Aeoliella mucimassa: one gene and its partner. The protein of the gene in region 2 interacts with the protein of the main gene of each other region in a pairwise test. Links are inferred from orthologs where the notes say so. Each region holds a gene or a part of one and is shown on either strand. Other genes may lie near its edges.

Evidence for each region.
Region 1: the proteins of rlmKL (region 2) and typA interact in binary tests that used the Escherichia coli proteins (3 or more experiments, as listed by UniProt). The link is inferred for Aeoliella mucimassa from one-to-one orthologs.

Annotation. Positions count from the first base shown.
Region 1 is NZ_CP036278.1:4,914,602-4,923,512, reverse strand. What follows is about bases 2,255-5,222. They hold typA (translational GTPase TypA), read right to left. Parts: upstream 4,674-5,222; coding sequence 2,835-4,673; downstream 2,255-2,834. Other genes in these bases: Pan181_RS19265 (hybrid sensor histidine kinase/response regulator), read left to right, coding at 5,115-5,222; Pan181_RS19275 (DUF2092 domain-containing protein), read left to right, coding at 2,255-2,790. Outside these bases: Pan181_RS19280 (CehA/McbA family metallohydrolase domain-containing protein), read left to right, coding at 1-1,290; more of Pan181_RS19275, read left to right, coding at 1,387-2,254; more of Pan181_RS19265, read left to right, coding at 5,223-6,869; Pan181_RS19260 (metallophosphoesterase), read left to right, coding at 6,919-8,079; Pan181_RS19255 (DUF2306 domain-containing protein), read left to right, coding at 8,158-8,814; Pan181_RS19250 (DUF1559 family PulG-like putative transporter), read right to left, coding at 8,821-8,911. UniProt on the Escherichia coli protein: A 50S ribosomal subunit assembly protein with GTPase and nucleotide-independent chaperone activity, required for 50S subunit assembly at low temperatures, may also play a role in translation.
Region 2 is NZ_CP036278.1:4,150,791-4,159,815, reverse strand. The notes cover bases 2,981-6,062. They hold rlmKL (bifunctional 23S rRNA (guanine(2069)-N(7))-methyltransferase RlmK/23S rRNA (guanine(2445)-N(2))-methyltransferase RlmL), read right to left. Parts: upstream 5,685-6,062; coding sequence 3,276-5,684; downstream 2,981-3,275. Other genes in these bases: Pan181_RS16245 (alpha/beta hydrolase family esterase), read left to right, coding at 5,732-6,062; Pan181_RS16255 (DUF6624 domain-containing protein), read right to left, coding at 2,981-3,181. Outside these bases: Pan181_RS16265 (competence/damage-inducible protein A), read left to right, coding at 1-161; nadE (NAD(+) synthase), read left to right, coding at 209-2,233; more of Pan181_RS16255, read right to left, coding at 2,318-2,980; more of Pan181_RS16245, read left to right, coding at 6,063-6,601; Pan181_RS16240 (peptidylprolyl isomerase), read left to right, coding at 6,726-7,604; Pan181_RS16235 (endonuclease/exonuclease/phosphatase family protein), read right to left, coding at 7,648-8,394; cls (cardiolipin synthase), read right to left, coding at 8,406-9,025. UniProt on the Escherichia coli protein: Specifically methylates the guanine in position 2445 (m2G2445) and the guanine in position 2069 (m7G2069) of 23S rRNA. Methylation occurs before assembly of 23S rRNA into 50S subunits.

The DNA of each region.
Region 1 (8,911 bases), 760 kb from region 2 along the record:
GGCGATTACCTGTTTACCCTCGATGCGGGGCCTGAATATAAGACCCAGCGGGGCGATTTCAAGATCGAACGCCATGCCGACGACTCGAAAGTGGTCGAAATGCATCGGTTTACCGATCTCGAGAAGGAGGGGTGGTACGCGGGCGATTTCGACTCGGTGCGGAACGCTAAGGACCTGCCGTTGATGGCGCAGGTCGAAGCCTTGCACTTTGTCCCCTCGGTAGCTTGGACCTACGATGGCAAGAAGTGGAGCGAATCGCCGCGGAACATCATGTTGCCCGTCGACGAGGTCGATCCGCAGGCGGCCGGGCGCAAGCTCGGAGCTTACGCGGCGCGTGTGGAGCAACCAGGAGGAACCCTGCTGCTGTTTGCCGATGAACCAATGGTGGAGAAACCTTTCGAGGTCGAAGCAGGCTGGTCGACAGAGAAAATCCTGCTCGCGGCCGTCGAAGCCGATTTGCATGTGGTGGCTGCTTCGCCGGTAGAATGGGAACTGCCAGTCTGGATAGCTACCGACGAATTGAGCACCGTCGCATTGCTCACCCGCAACGACTATGGCGATTATCGCCAGGGGAGCGACAAAGGGACGCGACCTCGCGACACTTCGTTTTACCCTGGCAAGCAAGGACAGGCACAATGGGAGCAAGCGGTCTACTTCCATCTGCTGAACTGCGGGTTGCAGGTGACTCCGGTCGCTGGCAGCGGTTCGGGGGCGAACGAGATGCCGCTTGGTTCGAATCGCACCTACGTGTATCACGCAAATGCGTTCTCGCCCGAAGCCTGGTGGCGAGGTGTTGAGCAGGGAGCGACCGTTGTGACCAATGGCCCACTGCTCCGCCCGCAGGTCGGTGGTCAGCCCCCTGGCACGACTTTCTCTCTCGGTAATGGTGGGCAAGTGGACTACCAGGTGGGACTCAATCTGGCGAGTCGCGACGCCCGGGTGGAATACCTGGAGGTCATCAAGAATGGCGAGACCTTCGCCGAGGTACGGCTCTCCGACTGGGTGGCCAAGAAGGGGCAATTGCCGCCGGTGTCGTTTGACAGCAGTGGATGGTTCGCTGTGCGGGCGGCCACCACGGAGGAGCAAAAGTACCAGTACGCCCTGAACTCTCCTTACTACGTCGAAAGTACCGAAGGGCCGCGGGTGAGCCGCGAATCGGTCGAGTTTTTCTTGGCCTGGCTCGACGAACTGGCCGAATTGCCGGCCGACGAGCGATCGGCCAGCGAGGCCGAAATCGCCAAAGCACGCGAATTCTGGCAGCAACTTCTCTCCGAAGCCAACGCCCCGTAGGCACAAACAGCATTCGCTCCAGCGGCCGATTGGCGTAGAATGGCGGCACGCAGTGTTGCCCCGCCCGCCTTTCGCCATCCCACCAGGAGCCCCCTCATGCTGTGCCGGCTTGTGACGAGTCTCGTTATCGGTGCCTTCGTTTCTCTACCTGTATTGGCCGAAGAACCGAGCCCACCGGCCACGGAGCCTTCAACGGCTGAGGCGATTCTGCGATCCGCCACCGAGCGCATCACCCAGGCAAAATCCTTTACGGTCGACGCCAAGGCAAGCGTGGTCGTAGGGATGCCGGGTTTCGAACACGAAAAATATGGCCGCTACAAAGTGGCCGCCGAACGCCCGAACCAGTTGCTGGTGCTGCGGACCGATGGTGAGATGGGGGGCACCGTGGCTAACGATGGCAAGAAACTGTTGATGTACAACGCGGAACTGCAGCAGTACATCGAAAGCGAAGCAGCCCCGTCGCTCGATATGCTGAGCAGCGACTTTGGCATGATGTCACTGCTGGAAGGGGGCATGGGTGGTTTATTTCTTCCTTTGCTAGCCGACGATCCCGTCGCTCGACTTACTGGAGGGACAACCGCCAGCCAGGTGGTCGGCGTCGAGAAGATCGATGGATTGGAGTGCCACCATCTGAAGTTCGAGCAGGAAAGCTCTGACCTCAATGTCTGGGTCACTACCGGCGCGGCACCGACGATTCGCCGAATCTCGCCCGATCTCTCTAAGCAGTTTGCTGGCGAGGAAGGAGCCGACGACTTCTCGATCACCGTGGTGGTCGATCTGCGAGCTTGGGACCTTCCGGCCGAACTCAACGACGAGATGTTTGCCTTCACTCCCCCCGCTTCGGCGGAATTGAAGGAGGAGTTTGCGGCTGTTGCTCCGTCGGCGGTCATGCCGCCGATCGCTGCGGGACCTTCGCACCCACCGCTACTGGGAGAACTGGCCCCCGAGTTTGCTTTGATCGAGCTTTCTGGCACCAAGGCCTTTGAGCTGAAGCCGCTGATCGGACAGAAAGTCATTCTGCTCGACTTCTGGGCTACCTGGTGTGGTCCCTGCCGCAAGGGGCTGCCGACCATCGCCGAAGTGGCCAAGGAGTACAGCGACAAGCCGCTCGCGGTGTATGGGGTAAATGTTCAGGAAGATGCCGACGCGATTCGCGAGTTTCTCGATGAGACAAAGCTCGAGCTTCAGGTGCTGCGTGACGTGGGCGGCGAGGTGGCCAGTAGCTACCAGGTGACCGGCATTCCCCACACAGTGCTTATCGGACTCGACGGGCGGGTGCAGGTGGTTCACGTCGGGGTTGCCAGCAAAGAGGAGCTTACCGCCCAGATCGACGCGCTGTTGAATCGCGAAGACCTGGCGACCAAGCAACTGAATGCCGAGCAACCCGAGGCCGCGGCAGAGTCTGAAGCCGATGCTGAGCCAAGCGAGCCGGAAGCCGAGGAACCAGCCAAAACGCCCGAAGCCGAGCCCGCACAGGCGGATTCAGCTTCGGGAGAGTAATCGGTTGTAACCCGAGGTAAACGGGCGCTTGGTAATGCTGTGGGCTAGCTGCCAGCCTGACGGCTGGCCCGGCGGCGATCGGACTCTTTGAGCATGATCTTCCGCAGGCGAATCGTCTTGGGAGTGACTTCCACCAATTCGTCGTCGTCGATGTATTCCAGGCAGGCTTCCAGCGACATTTCGCGGACTGGCCGCACCTGGCTGTTGTCGTCCTTGCCAGCGGCGCGAACGTTCGTGAGTTTCTTACCGCGAACTACGTTGACCACCAGGTCGCCGCTCTTGCAGTTTTCGCCGACCACCTGGCCTTCGTAGACCTCGTCGCCCGGTTTTACGAAGAACGATCCGCGATCGTACAACGCGTCGAGCGAGTAGGCGGTGACCGGTCCTGGCTCGTTGGCGATCAGCACGCCAGCCGTGCGGTGCGGCACGGCGCCGCGTAGCGTTTCGTAGCCGTGCAGCGTGTGGTGAATCACCGCATTGCCCTGCGTGGCGGTCAGCAGCCGGCTGCGCAGGCCGATCATCGCCCGGGCGGGGATCGAGAATTCCATGTGCACGAAACCACTGTTGCCGGTCTTGTAGCCCATCTTGAGCAGTTCCGCCCGGCGATCACCCAGCAGCGACATGACCGAGCTTTGATGCTCGTCGGGCACGTCGACTACCAGCAGCTCGATCGGTTCCTGCTTCTGGCCATCGATTTCGCGAACCACCACGTGCGGCTTGCCCACGCAGAGCTCAAAGCCCTCGCGACGCATGTTTTCGATCAAAATGCCCAAGTGCATCAAACCACGGCCGCTCACGCGGTATTGCTCCATGGTCTCGCCCGGCTCGACTCGCAGGGCGACGTTCGAGCGAAGTTCGCGTTCCAGGCGGTCGCCGATCTGGCGGCTCGTCAGGTACTTTCCGTCTCGGCCGCTGAGCGGGCCATCGTTCACACGGAACGTCATGTGCAGCGTCGGTTCGTCGACCGTCACGGTCGGCAGGGCCTCGGGCTTGCCGGCGTCGGCGATCGTGTCGCCGATATTGATGGGGTCGAGCCCCACGACCGCGCACAAGTCGCCCGCTTCTACTTTCTTGACTTCCTTGCGTTCGAGCCCCTCGAACGCCAGCAATTGCAGGATTTGCTGGTTCGAAACGTTGCCCTGTCGGTCGATCACGGCCACGCGCTGACGGGCTTCGAGTTTGCCGCCGAAGATGCGGCCAATGGCAATACGGCCCACGTAATCGGAGTAATCGATGCTGGTGACCAGCAGCTGGGTATTGGCCGTGGGGTCGGCAAAACGTGGCGGCGGCACCCACTCGACCATCGCTTCGAACAGCGGACGCATATCGACTCGCTCGTCGTCCAGCGAATTGGCCGCCCACCCTTCCTTGGCCGAGGCATAGACAGTCTGGAAGTCGAGCGCTTCGTCGTCGGCACCGAGGTCAGAGAGCAGGTCGAAGACCTCGGTCACCACTTCGTCGGGACGCGAATCGGGACGGTCGACCTTGTTGATCACTACCAGCGGCCGCAGTCCGCAGGCCAGGGCTTTTTGCAGCACGAATCGGGTCTGCGGCATCGGCCCCTCAAAGGCGTCGACCACCAGCAGCGCCCCGTCGGCCATGGTGAGCACCCGCTCGACCTCGCCCCCAAAGTCGGCGTGGCCCGGGGTGTCGATCAGGTTGATGCGGTAAGTGTCCCCATCGGCAGCTTCGTAGGTGACCGCGCAGTTTTTGCTGAGAATGGTGATGCCGCGCTCGCGTTCGAGGTCGCCGGTGTCGAGCACCAGGCCGTGCTGACCGCCGGCGCGGCGGTCGAGCTCCTCGGAGCGGTACAGCCCCGACTGGTACATCAGCTTGTCGACCAAACTGGTTTTGCCGTGGTCGACATGGGCAATAATTGCCACGTTTCTAAGCAGGGAAGTGTCGGCGTACATGGGCTGGTTTGTTCGCAGGCGGGGGGGCAGTCGAGGGGGCAGTCGAGGGGGCAGGGGGGCCGGAACCGCGGTTCCGGGGTGGGCTTTCCCGGGTATCCAGAGAAAGGCATCCAGAAACAGCTTGTTGTACTCCCCACGCGAACGGGTTGTATAGGCCGGTCGGGATATTCCTTCGCCATTTGAGCTCAGGCGGCAAGATTTGCCCGACCAGACGCGACTTCCTATTCTGCCGAAGCCGATAACGGTAATTAGGAGCTTCCGGATAGCAAAGCTTGTTGCCGTCGGAAGATCATCCTATACTTTGATGATACGTAGATTTGCGTCATTGACGCCCTGCTTCGGCCACCAGCCAGCCGGCCAACGAGCAGGACGCCGTATCCCCGAACCATCCCACCCCAGCGGGGAGCGATTGTGCCCGATAACGCGCACGAAAGCCGAGACATTGGCGACCACGAAGTCGCTGTAGCAGGACAGAAACCGCAGGTGCTTTGCCTGGGCGGTAGTAACGATCAAGTTGCAGCCATCCAGCAACGCTTTGGCGACCAGATGCACGTGGTGCGTGTTGGATCGCCGATGCGAGCCATGGCGGAACTTGCCCGCGGAGATTTCGTAGGCGTGTATGCCGACGCGGAACACTTCTCCGCCGCCTTCGACGCGGGGCAGGTCATGCAGAATCAGCAGATTCTGCAGAGTATGTCCGACGGGGTACTGCTTCTAGGCAGCGACAACGTAATCATTTGGAGCAATGGCCGACTCGGCGAATGGGTCGGTGTGCAGGACGTTGTCGGTCAAAATCTTTACAGTGTACTCTCCGATCCCGAGATCCTCGGTTCCGAGTTCTGCCCCTTCGGTCGGGCGTTGAGCACCCAGCACCCCAGTGCGAGCACGCTCCGCTGCGAAGACAACCGCTGTTACCGAGTGCATGCCGCCCCGCTGTTTGAGGGTAGCGAGCAAAGCCGGCACCTGGTGGTCACCATTCGCGATGTGACCGACGAGTACCACGAGCGCCAGAAGCTGGCCAACATCCATCAAGCCGGTGTCGAACTAGCCGACCTGACCCCCGACGAAGTCGCCGACATGGACTTCAACGGGCGGATCGAACTTTTGAAGGACAACATCCTGCATTGCACACAGGACGTCCTCAAGTTCGACGTGGTCGAGATTCGCATGCTCGAACAATCGACCGGCTCGCTCAAGCCGCTGCTGGCGGTCGGCATGAAACCGGAAGCTGAAGCCCGCGAGTTGATTGCCAGCACCGAAGGCAATGGAGTCACCGGTTGGGTGGCAGCCACTGGTCAAAGCTATCTGTGCGAAGATACCAGCAAAGACGGCCTGTACCTCGAAGGAAGCCAGGGAGCCAAAAGCTCGATGACCGTGCCGCTGATGCTGCACGACGACGTGATTGGTACTTTCAACGTCGAGAGTCCCGAGGTCAAAGCCTTTACCAACAGCGACTTGCAGTTCGTCGAGATCTTCTGCCGCGACCTGGCAGTTGCCCTCAATACGCTGGAGTTGCTGGCCGCTGAGCAGGCAAACACGGCCGCTGCCAGTGTCGAAGCCATTCATCGCGCGGTGGCCCGCCCGGTAGACGACATCCTGAACGACGCGGTGAACGTGATGGAGCGTTACATCGGCCACGATCCCGCCGTGGTGGAACGCTTGCAACGTATTTTGATGAACGCCCGCGACATCAAGCAGGTGATTCAGAAGGTGGGACAGTCGATGGCTCCATTAGAAGCGCGCCCCGCATCTTCGCGACCCGAGCAGCGTCCCGCCCTGGTGGGCAAGCGAGTGCTGGTGGTCGACGAAGACGAGAGTGTTCGCAGTGCCGCGCACGCGCTACTCGATCGCTACAGCTGCGTGGTGGAAACCGCCCACGACGGCAACGAAGCAGTGCTCATGGTCCGCAACCTCGGCCAGGGGCAACGGTACGATGCCATCATTTCCGACATTCGCTTGCCCGATATGTCGGGCCACCAACTCATGTTGAAGCTGGCCGAAATGAGCGAGCATGTTCCGCTGATTCTGATGACCGGATTCGGCTACGACCCTGGGCACTCCATCGTCAAAGCTCGGCAAGCAGGCCTGAAGCACGTGTTGTACAAACCGTTCCGCCTGGATCAACTACTGGAAGCCGTAGAACAAACGGTGACCCCCGAAGCCTGATCCTCGCCGCGAACCTTTCCGCATCACTTGCCCTCGCTCGATCGTCATCATGTCGATGTTTGTCCGTTTGCTTCTTTTTTTAGTGGCCATGGGTGGCAATTTCACCTTCTGGGTGGCCGTGATCAATCGCACCCACGCGTATGGCTGGAATCGCAAGTTCGTCGATGTGCTGATGCTGATCTGCCTGCTGGCGGTAGCCGTGGCTGCCTGGCCGCTGGCGCTGTTTGCCGCGGGAACTAATTCGGTCGCCTACTTGCCCGCGCTGCCGGAGTGGCTCGTGCAAGGTTGGGGATGGGCCTCCGTAGCGGCCGCGGGGCTGATGTTTGCTCATAACACCTGGCGATGGTTGCACCCCGAACGCCGAGGCGGTACCGGGCAGGTGACGCGCATGCCGCTGGATATGAAGGTCGAGGACTCCAGCGAACTTCTCGCTGAGGGAGTTCCCCAGAAGCTCGGCGCGCTACCAGGCAACCAAGTGGTGTCGCCGGAGTGCGTGGAGATGGAGCTGCTGGTGCCAAACCTGCCAGCGGCCTTCGAGGGGCTGAAGATCGTGCACCTGTCCGACCTGCATATGTCGGGGCGCATCAAGCAAGCCTACTACGACACGATGGTCGACTACGCGAACGACTGGCAAGGCGATCTGGTGGTGATCACCGGCGACATCGTCGAACGACCTTGCTGCTACGATTGGGTCGAGCAGACGCTCGGCCGGCTCGAAGCACGCGACGCCCGCCTGTTCGTGCTCGGTAATCATGACGTAAAGGCTGGCCCCGACGAAGTGCGGCGGCGACTCACTGCGATTGGGTTCCTCGACGTCGGTTGTCGCTGCGAACGCATCCGGATCGAACGTGGTACCTGCCTGATCGCAGGCAACGAGACTCCCTGGTTCAGCCCCCCGCCGCTGGTTCCTCCTAGCAACGGTGCAAACGAAACGCTGCGAATCGCCCTGTTGCACACGCCCGACAACTTTGCCTGGGCGCAAGGAAATGGGTTCCACGTCGCCCTGGCGGGGCATAACCATGGCGGGCAGGTTCGCTTCCCGATCATCGGGGCGCTACTTTCCCCCAGCATTTATGGCACCCGCTACACGGCCGGCGTGTTTCGCTCGCCGACGACGGTCATGCACGTAACGCCTGGCACCGGATCGATGTCGCCAATTCGCTGGAACTGCGCCCCCGAGCTCAATCTGATCACGCTCCGCAAGGCGTAGCGACTGGCGGTCGCCGAGCACGACTTGCTACCATGGCAGTGCCAACTCGTCGTGATTCCTCAATCGCTATAGCTACACATGCTCCGCCAATTGCTAGAGATGCCGTACTGGAAGGTCGTGCTATTCGCCACGATCGCTATTGGCACCGTCGGCATCCTGGCGAACTACCCCGACTACTTACCGCCGAACTTTCACGCGGTCTTTCTGCTCGGCCGGCAAGGCTACTTCTTTGGCATCTACCAATGGGCGTTCTACGCTCATTTGATCGCGGGGCCGGTGACTTTGGTGCTAGGCACGCTACTGATGAGCGAAACGCTCCGCAGTCGCTGGCCGAAAGGGCATCGCACAATGGGGCAAGTGCAGGTGGCCGCTGTGTTGCTGCTGCTTTGCCCTAGCGGGCTGGTGATGTCGTACTGGGCGATGAGCGGTGTGATCGCTGCAGTGGGACTGGCAACGCTTGCGATGCTAACCGCGGTGAGCATCCTGCTGGGATGGAGGGCTGCTGTGGCAGGACGCATGGATGCCCACCGGCGGTGGATGCTGCGAACCTTCGCCCTGCTCGCCTCGTCGATCGTGCTACGCCTGATAGCAGGCACGACCGAGTGGCTGCAACTGCAAGGCAACTACCCGCTGTCGGTCTGGGTGTCGTGGATCGCTCCGCTCGTGGTGGTCGAACTCTATCTCCGCAGCCGACGACGAGCGCCCCAAGTCGCCCGTACCTCTTTGGCGAAATAGCCAAACTCACTCCCCCAGCTTCTCCCCGCCCGCCTTGGTAGCCATCGCCCGCAGCACTTCGTGGTCGATGTCGACTTCAATCAATTCGGAGTGCCCG
Region 2 (9,025 bases):
GCCCGCCGATGGCAACCGAACAGGTGACCGTCGCGGTGGCCGACGAGCGACGCGTGGTGACTGAGGATTTTAAACTAGGCGGGCACCCGGCCGTGGTCGGCCCACGCATTGCCAAGTGTGCCCTCAATCTGTTACGAAGAGCGATTATCGGCGACGCGTAGATCGTGTCGTCCGTGTTTTCCCCCATCCACCGATCGGTCTACCCACCGTGTTCAATCTACGCATCGCCGCTGCCAGTGTGAATCAAACTCCGATGGACTGGAGCGGCAATCGCCGCCGGTTGATCTCGGCCATCGAAGAAGCCCGCGTGGCAGGGGCACGCATCCTCTGTCTGCCCGAGTTGGCCGTCACGGGATATGGCTGTGAGGACATGTTCTTCTCGGTCGGCGTGCAGCAGGCGGCCCTCGAAGGGCTCAGCAGCTTGCTGCCGCACACCCGCGGCATGGCAGTCGCAGTAGGGTTGCCGTTGTTTTACGAGTCGAGCCTGTACAACGCCGAAGCGTTGATGGTCGACGGCGAACTGGCCGGCATCGTCTGCAAGCAGTTCATGGCCAGCGACGGCATTCATTACGAGCCGCGGTGGTTCCGCCAATGGCCAGCCGGAGTCGTCGGTCAGATGGAACTCGACGGCCGGTTGGTGCCCGTCGGTGACCTGTTGTTCGACATCGGCGGAGTCCGCATCGGTTTCGAGATCTGCCGCGACGCCTGGATCTCCGAACGACCAGGCGGACGCCTGGCGCGACGCGGAGCCGATATCATTCTAAACCCCAGCGGTAGCCACTTTGCCTTTGGCAAACAAGCGACTCGCGAGCGACTGGTGCTCGAAGGCTCGCGGGCGTTCGGCGTCACGTTTGTGTATTGCAACCTGCTTGGCAACGAGTCGGGACGCAGCATCTACGACGGCGGCGTGCTCATGGCCAGCGGTGGCAAAATGGTCGCCCGCGGCCGGTTGTTCAGCTACTCCGACATCGAGCTGACCGTCGCCGACTTCGATATTCATCGCAATCGACTGGCCCGTGGGCAGGCGTTCGACGCTCGCACTCGCGTCGAACGAGCCGGCGAGTCGCTGCAGTTCCTGCCGATGGACTGGCAAGACGCCGGACCGAGCCTGGTCGACAACGTGTCGGATCCCGAACCGTGGGAAATCGGCCAGCATTCCAAGTTCGAAGAGTTCAGCCGGGCGGTGCCACTCGCGCTGTTCGACTACCTGCGGAAGAGTCGGGCCCAGGGCTTCGTGGTTTCGCTCAGCGGTGGTGCCGATTCGAGTGCGGTCGCGGTTCTCGTGAACCTGATGATTCAGCGGGCGCTCAAGGAGATGTCACCCGCCGAGTTTGTCGATCGCTTGGGGAGCTTCCCGCGACTCAAGGCAGCACTCGAGTCGCTCGACACCGAAGATCCCATCGAGGTGGCCAAAACGTTTACCGGTGCACTGCTGGCCTGCGTGTATCAACCCACGCGGAACTCGTCGGATACCACGCGTAATGCTGCGAAGACGGTGGCCAACGCCGTGGGGGCCGATTACTTCGAGTGGGACGTCGACGCTCAGAATCAGGGGTACATCGATCTGGTGTCGAAGGCCGTGAATCGCGAGCTGGAGTGGGAAACCGACGACATCGCACTGCAGAACATCCAGGCCCGCACGCGGGGGCCGGGCGTCTGGTTGTTGGCGAACCTGCGGGGAGCCATTTTGCTGGCGACCAGTAATCGCAGCGAAGCAGCCGCCGGCTACGCGACCATGGACGGCGACACCTGCGGTGGGCTTTCGCCGATCGCAGGCATCGATAAGCAGTTTATTCGCAAGTGGTTGCGATGGCTCGAGACCGTTGGTTCGGAAGACTTACAGCCGGTGCCCGAGTTGGCCGTGATCACCGCCCAGGAACCAACCGCCGAACTCCGCCCGAACGAAGAGCACCAGACCGACGAAGCCGACCTGATGCCTTACCCGGTGCTCGATGCAATCGAGCGGGCGGCGATTCGCGACAAGCAACTTCCGGCCGACGTGTACGCGGTGATCCAAGCCCAGTACCCCGAGGTCGAGGCCACGCAGGTGGGGCGATGGGTGGTTCGGTTCTTCGAGCTGTGGTGTCGCAATCAATGGAAACGCGAGCGATACGCTCCTAGCTTCCACGTCGACGACGAGTCGCTCGACCCGAAGAGCTGGTGCCGGTTCCCAATTCTCAACAGCGGCTTTGCCGAAGAGCTAGCCGAGTTGAAAGAGCAGCTAGGTATCTAAAGCACTCGTAAGAGTCGTCCCGGCGAGTGGTTGCCACATTGCGCTTTTAGCGGACGCTACTCCTACCAGGACGTGTACGCGACGTTAATACAGCTTGCAGTTTTGTTGAGAGCTGCGGCGACAATGCGTGCGGAGTCCAAGGCACTGTTTCCATCGCGTTCGGCATTTGCGTCGAACCGCGTACCTGCTGCAAGTCGTAATACCTCCAGCGGTCTTGCTCGACTCTGTGGGTGGTGCGGTGTTGCTCTCAGCGACTTCGTCTGCCGAGTAGCCATACATCTGACGGGCCATCTGCAAGTAATCGGCCACCGGTTGCAAACCAATCGCAGCGCGGCGCTCGTCGAGCGTCGCCTCGTCCTGCGTAGGGCGAAGCACTAACTCTCCCGCTTCGACATGGAGCTGCGTACCAAACTTCTGTGGTTTGCCTTGAGCCACGAGCACGCGATCGGTCAGGTAGGCGACGTTCTGCTGCGAGACTTCGTGTTGAGGTAGCTCGTTCATGAGCGTCAGGCACTTGAGCTGAAACTCCGGCGACCGATCCGCATGCTGCACCAGCAGCCAGGCCGCCTCGGAGCCTTGCTGGCCCACTTGGCTTATCGTTGGCCAGCCTTGGGTATCAACCAGTTTCCGCAGCCAGGCGGTGTTGTCGGCGTCGACCTGCTTGAGTCGCTCGGCAAGTCGCTGATATTCCAGCGGGGTGGTCTTCAGCCACTCCTGCAACCGGTTCTTCGACGAGTCCCCTTCGGCTGGCTTGTCGTCGTAGGGGCGCCCGTTGGTTTGCTCCCAATCGAGCAGTGCCTTGCGAGCCTGCTGATCGACATCCCAGCGACGTTGTAATTCGCGTGTGAGCGCAGAACGCGTGTTCTGCTCCGTGGCAGTGGGCTCGTCGGCAAGGATAGCCGTGGCAAAGTTCAGCGCCATGGCCAGCAGGGCGGTGAGAGACTTCATGTCAATCGTCTGATGCGTAATAGACGCCTGGTGGGAGAGGACCTCTACTTAACTGTTCGCACTGATTATTGTATCCCTTTTTGCCTCGCGGGTGTTAGCCACCTGCCTTGCGAACTAGCCGCCAGCAGCGGTGAATTCGCTGGTTGCGGAAGTCTTCCGGCACGGTTTGTTTCGAGATTTCCCGCGTCTGGTAGCTGGGCAGTTCATTTTCGTCGAACTTGAACCGGCGGAAATTGTTGCTGAAATAGACCACTCCCTCGGGCGACATCCGCTCGGCCAGTGCTTCGAGCAGTTCCGCGTAGTGATGCTGCACGTCCCAGTCGTCGATTTCCTGCCGGTCGGCACCGGTCCGCTTGGTATTGCTGAAGGTCGGTGGATCGACCACGGCTAGGTCGAACATCGGCTCGCTCGGCAACGCGTGCACCCACTCTCGCGAGTCGGCTACCAGGAACTGATGCTGAGGACCACCGAATCCGTTACGCTTGAGATTTCGCTCCGCCCATTCGATGTAACTCGGCGACAGGTCGACCGTGGTGGTGCTCACCGCCCCGCCGGCCGCCGCGTACACGGTGAACGACCCGGTGTAGGCAAACAGATTCAGGAACCGCTTGCCGGCCGCTTCGTCGCGGACCATGCTGCGGGTCTGGCGGTGGTCGAGGAACAGCCCGGTATCGAGGTAGTCGGAGAGGTTTAGCTCGAACTCCAGCCCTCCTTCGTGAGCGATCATTATTTGATGGTCGCTGCCAAACTTATCGTACTGCGACGCGCCGCTTTGCGTCTGACGGAACTTGGTAAACACCCGCTTGGGGTCGACCTCTAAAGTCTTCGCCGCGGTGGTGACCATCAGATCGAGCCAGTCGGCGTGTTCGGCGGCGGTGCGTTCGTGGGGGCGGACGTACTCGGCGATCACCAACGCGTCTTCGTAACGATCGACGATCAGCGGCACGTCGGGCACGTCGCGTTCGTACAGCCGAAAGCAAGTGATGCCCCGCCGAGTCGGCCAGCGGCGAAGATGCCGCGCGCGTTTCGATAACCGATTCGCAAACTCGATCGCTTGCCGCTGTGCTTCCTCTTTAAGTCCACCAAATACAGGGGCCGGTTGTTCGCGTTTGGTGCGCGCGGGCTTGGGCGTGTCGCTTAACTGCTTCTGGGGTGGTTGCTGCGCGGCTGTTTGCTTGTGACTCGATTGGTCGCCTCGTTGTTCGTCGGGCGTTTGCTCAGCGGGAGCTTGCTGTTCGGGCGAGTGCTCATCGGTTGGCGCAACGCTCGGTGTCTTGATCACTTTACCCTCGGCGTCGCGGCGCGGAGGTCGTGGGCCGAGGAACTGGTAGAACGTGCACTCGATGCGACCGTTGTAGAGCTTGCGACGCCGAGTGGCGGTCTGGCCAATCAGGCGTTCGAAGTCTTGTCGGGCGGTCAGCAAGTAGTGCGACCAAGTCGGCAACCGGCGAAGCACGATCGGAATTTTCTTGTGCAGCTCGATCGATTCACGCTCGTCGCCGATGCGGATGCCGTACGGGGGATTGCAGATCAAACACCCGTACTGGCGGCTGCTGGTGAGTTCGTAAAAATCGCGCTGTTGAAAGTGAATGTCGCCGACCACGCCCGCCCGCTCCGCGTGATGGCGAGCCAGTTCCAGCGATTTGGGATTGAGGTCTGTTGCGACGATCCGCTGCTCGAGCGGCGGCCCCCACAGGTCGCGGGCCTCCTCGCGAGCAGTATGCCAGCGGTCGGCCCCGACGGCCGGCCAAGCCTCGGCGGCGAACTCACGATCGATCCCGGGGGCCGAGTTGCGACCCTGCAGGGCGGCCTCGATGGCAATGGTGCCAGTGCCGCAGAAGGGATCGATCATCGGCCGGTCGCGATTCCAGACGCTCAGCGATACCATGGCCGCGGCCAATGTCTCGCGCAACTGACCCTCGGCCACGCTGGTACGATAGCCGCGTTTATGGAGACCTAAGCCGGAGGTATCGAGCAGCAGCGTCGCGGTGTTCTCGAATAGCTCGACCTCAATTGCGTAGCTCGCGCCGGTCTCGGGGAGCGCCGCAACGTGATGGGCCTGCAGCAGTCGCTCGGCGACCGCTTTGTTCACGATTTTCTGACACGCCGGCACGCTCGATAGCTGCGACTTATGCGAGCGACCTCGCACGGGAAACGCCCCGTCGGCCGGGATCCAGCGTTCCCACTCGAGCGAGTTGGTACCATCGAACAATAGCCCGAAGTCGTCGGCCTGGAACGAGCCGATGGCAATCACCACCCGCTCGGCGGTCCGCAGCCACAGATTCGCCCGGCAGATGGCCGACTCGTCGCCGGAAAACGCCACGCGCCCCGGCCGTAGCACCCGCGGGGCGTAGCCCAACTTTTCGAGCTCGCGAACCACGAGTTTCTCCAGGCCAAAAGCGGTGGTGGCAATCAGTTCGTAAATCGTAGCGCTCGCAGGTAGTTGGGGGATGGAGGGCAGGGGGGAAGGTTGAGCCTCGTCGTGGCCGAAGGTACACGCCATAATACTCTGTAAGGCTCACGAATGTTACGGACCGGTCCCCACTCGCCATGCTGCAGCGTTACAAACTCCAGGACGAACCCCTTTCGCGGTACTACTACGCGTACGTACCCCCCGGCGAGCGGCTGCCGCTGGTTCTGGCCTTTCACGGCGGCGGCAGCACCCCGCTCGATATGGCCCGCTTCAGCCAGCTGACGCAGGTCGCCGAGCAGCAGCGGTTTGCCGTGGTGTTCCCCTCCGGCAGCGGCCCTTGGCCGGAGTATCTCACGTGGAACGCGGGCATCTGTTGCGGGCACGCTTCGCGGCGCAACATCGACGACGTTGGCTTCGTCGGGCGTTTGCTCGATCGTTTGCTCGACCAATTTCCTATCGACCCGAGCCGGGTGTACGCTACCGGCATGTCGAACGGCGGCATGTTCTCGTACCGCCTGGCGGCCGAAATGCCGCATCGTTTTGCGGCCATCGCTCCCGTCGCAGGCTGTTTGAGCATCGACCCGCCGCGGTTGCCGAGGGCGGTGCCCGCCCTGCATATTCACGGTACCGCCGACCATTTTGTGCCGTACCAGGGGGGCGGGGGGAAGCGCAGCTTACGGCAGATTCAGTTTCCGTCGGTCGCCGAGTCGCTCACGCGCTGGTCGGCTGCCTGCGGCCTTGAAGCCGCCGAGCCGGAGTACCGCGAGTACCCCTACGATCGCACTTTGGCCAACGACGAGCCTTTGGCAGCCCATCGGGCGGTCTACGCGACAGTCGACGGAGTCGACCAAGTGGTCGAAATTCGCGTTTCTGGCGGGGGACACACCTGGCCGGGCTCGGCTCCGCTGTGGTGTTTTCTGGGGCCAACGCTCCTAGGGCTGCCCGCTGGCGAGGTGATATGGCGGTTTTTTGAGCAGTTTTTTTGCACAGCTCGTAGCTCTAAGTAAAATGAAGTTTCACCGGAACCTTTGCATCCATTGCTCCCTCGGCGGCCGCGGTGCCCAACACCCCGTTGCGCTGGCCGCCCACCCGCTTATCTAGCGTCCCACCTTTGTACCAGGAACAGTCTCCATGATTCGCCTCTGCACTACCGCTCTAGTGTTGTTTTGCTTATGCAGCTCGACGCTGCTCGCACAAACCGTGCGATTCGAAACGTCGGTAGGCAGTTTCGACATGGTGCTCAACCCCAACGACGATCCCAATCTCGATCCGCTGGTCAACAACATGTTGGCCTACGTCGGGCTGGGACGGTACCACTTCAGTGCGATTAACCGGGCGGTCGATCAGGACAACGACGACGCCAGCGACGACTTTGTCCTGCAAATGGGGGGCTTCATGGGATTTGCTCCCGATCCCGATCAATGGACCCGCATGGTGCAATCGGTCGAGAAGCTGAATGAGGTTGTCACCGATGCCGATGGCGATGGCGAAGTCGACTTCGATTCGATCACCAACTCCCGCGGCACCGTGTCGCTGGCCTTGGCTTCTGGCAACGTGAACAGCGGTACCAGCAGCTTCTTCATCAATCTCGGCGACAACTCGTTTCTCGACTCGCAAGGCTTCGTCCCCTTCGCCGAGATTCAGAACATGCAAACCATCGATCAGATCATGCGGCTCGAACAGCTTGATTTGAGCGAGCAACTAGGCAGTTCCGGCAACTTGGCTTTCACCGACGTGCCGATCACCGAGGAAGAGCGTTTGGTGGTTGTGAAGCGGGCCTACGTGGTCGATCCCGGCGACGACTTCTCGTTCGTCGGACCCATCGCTGAAGCATTGCTCGCCCAGCGCGAAATGGAACAAGAACTCGCCGCACTCGCCTTTGGTAGCACCTCGGGCGGGGGATCGGCTTCTAATACGTCGACGACCAACGTGCCGGAACCTGCATCGCTGGCTTTGCTGGCTGGACCACTCGCCCTGTTGGGCTGGTACGGTATCCGCCGCCGCTCGTAGATAGCCAGCATTGCCGTGTGCCGGTAACGTGCTCGCTGGACCGTTACGATGTCGTTGGTCCTGGCACCGGCACTTCAAACTCGGCCAATAGCGGCAAATGATCCGAGGCGGCTCGCGCCACCGCGAGTCGCCCCGCGTAGCCATTCACGGCCTGGCAATCGCCGCGGAAGTAGATGTTATCGAGCGGGCGGAGCGGTGCCCTGGCGGGGAACGTGCGCTGCAGCCCGGTAGCCGAAGCGTATCCGGCCGGTACCATCAGCCGCTTGCCAATCGCTCCCCATACGTCGTTGAAGTCGCCCCCGATCAAACTGGGGGTGTGATGATGCACCCGCGCCAGGGCCGAATCGTCGAGCAACCGCCGTAATTGGATGCGCCGCTCGTAGCCCGCCAGGCCCAGGTGCAAGTTGGTGACCACCAACGTGCGCTGGTGTCCCTCATGGTGGAGGGTGAGCTTGGCGATCTGCGCGCGGCGACGTTTCTTGGGCCAGACGGTCAGTTCGAAGTCCTCCGATTCGTGAATCGCGAACCGAGTCAGCATCGCGTTGCCATAAGCCCCTTTTTTGAGTGTGACGTTCCGCTGATAGATCGAGTGCGCGAAGCCAAGCTGCTCGGCCAGCACTTCTACCTGACACTCACCCCGCGAGCGGGGCACCCCGTCGTCGACTTCCTGCAGCAACACAATGTCGGGCTCGTAGTGGGCAATCACTTCCACGATGCGCGGCAAGCGATATCGCCGGTCGACGCCGCCGATGCCTTTGTGAATGTTATAAGTGAGGATCCGAACTTGCATGGCAGGCTGCGTTAGAGCACCGGGCTTAGGAGACGCAATATGTTCTCCAGTAGCTTCTCGCGAAGGGGACGCTCCCGCCATCTTACCGGATTGAGCAGCTTGCTGTCTTCGATGTAGCTTTGCTGCAATTCGCGCAGGTGTACTGCGTAAGTCGCGCCATAGACGAACAGCGACACTTCGTAGTTGAGCCAGATGCTCCGCATGTCGAGATTCACGGTGCCGAACATTGACATCGAGCGGTCGGCCGTGATCGATTTGGTATGCAGCAGCCCCGCCTGGAATAGATGCACTTCGACACCCAGCTCCATGAGTTCGTCGAGGTACGACCTACTCGCGTAACGAGTGAGCAGCGAGTCGACCTTCGCTGGCATCACCAGATGCACCTCCACCCCACGAGCGGCGGCCCCGCGAATCGCCCGCAGCAGCGAGTCGTCGGGAACGAAGTAGGGCGTCGTCATTACCAGTTCTTCGTGGGCCGAGTTGATGATGGCCAGCAGCATTTGCAGTAGCCCGTCGGAGGTCTCGACCGGACCTGAGGGAATCACCTGCACGTCGCCCCCGCCTTGCGACTCAACGCGTTTGATTCCCGCGCTTTCGATGATGTCTTCGATCGACTCATCCGACTCCACCA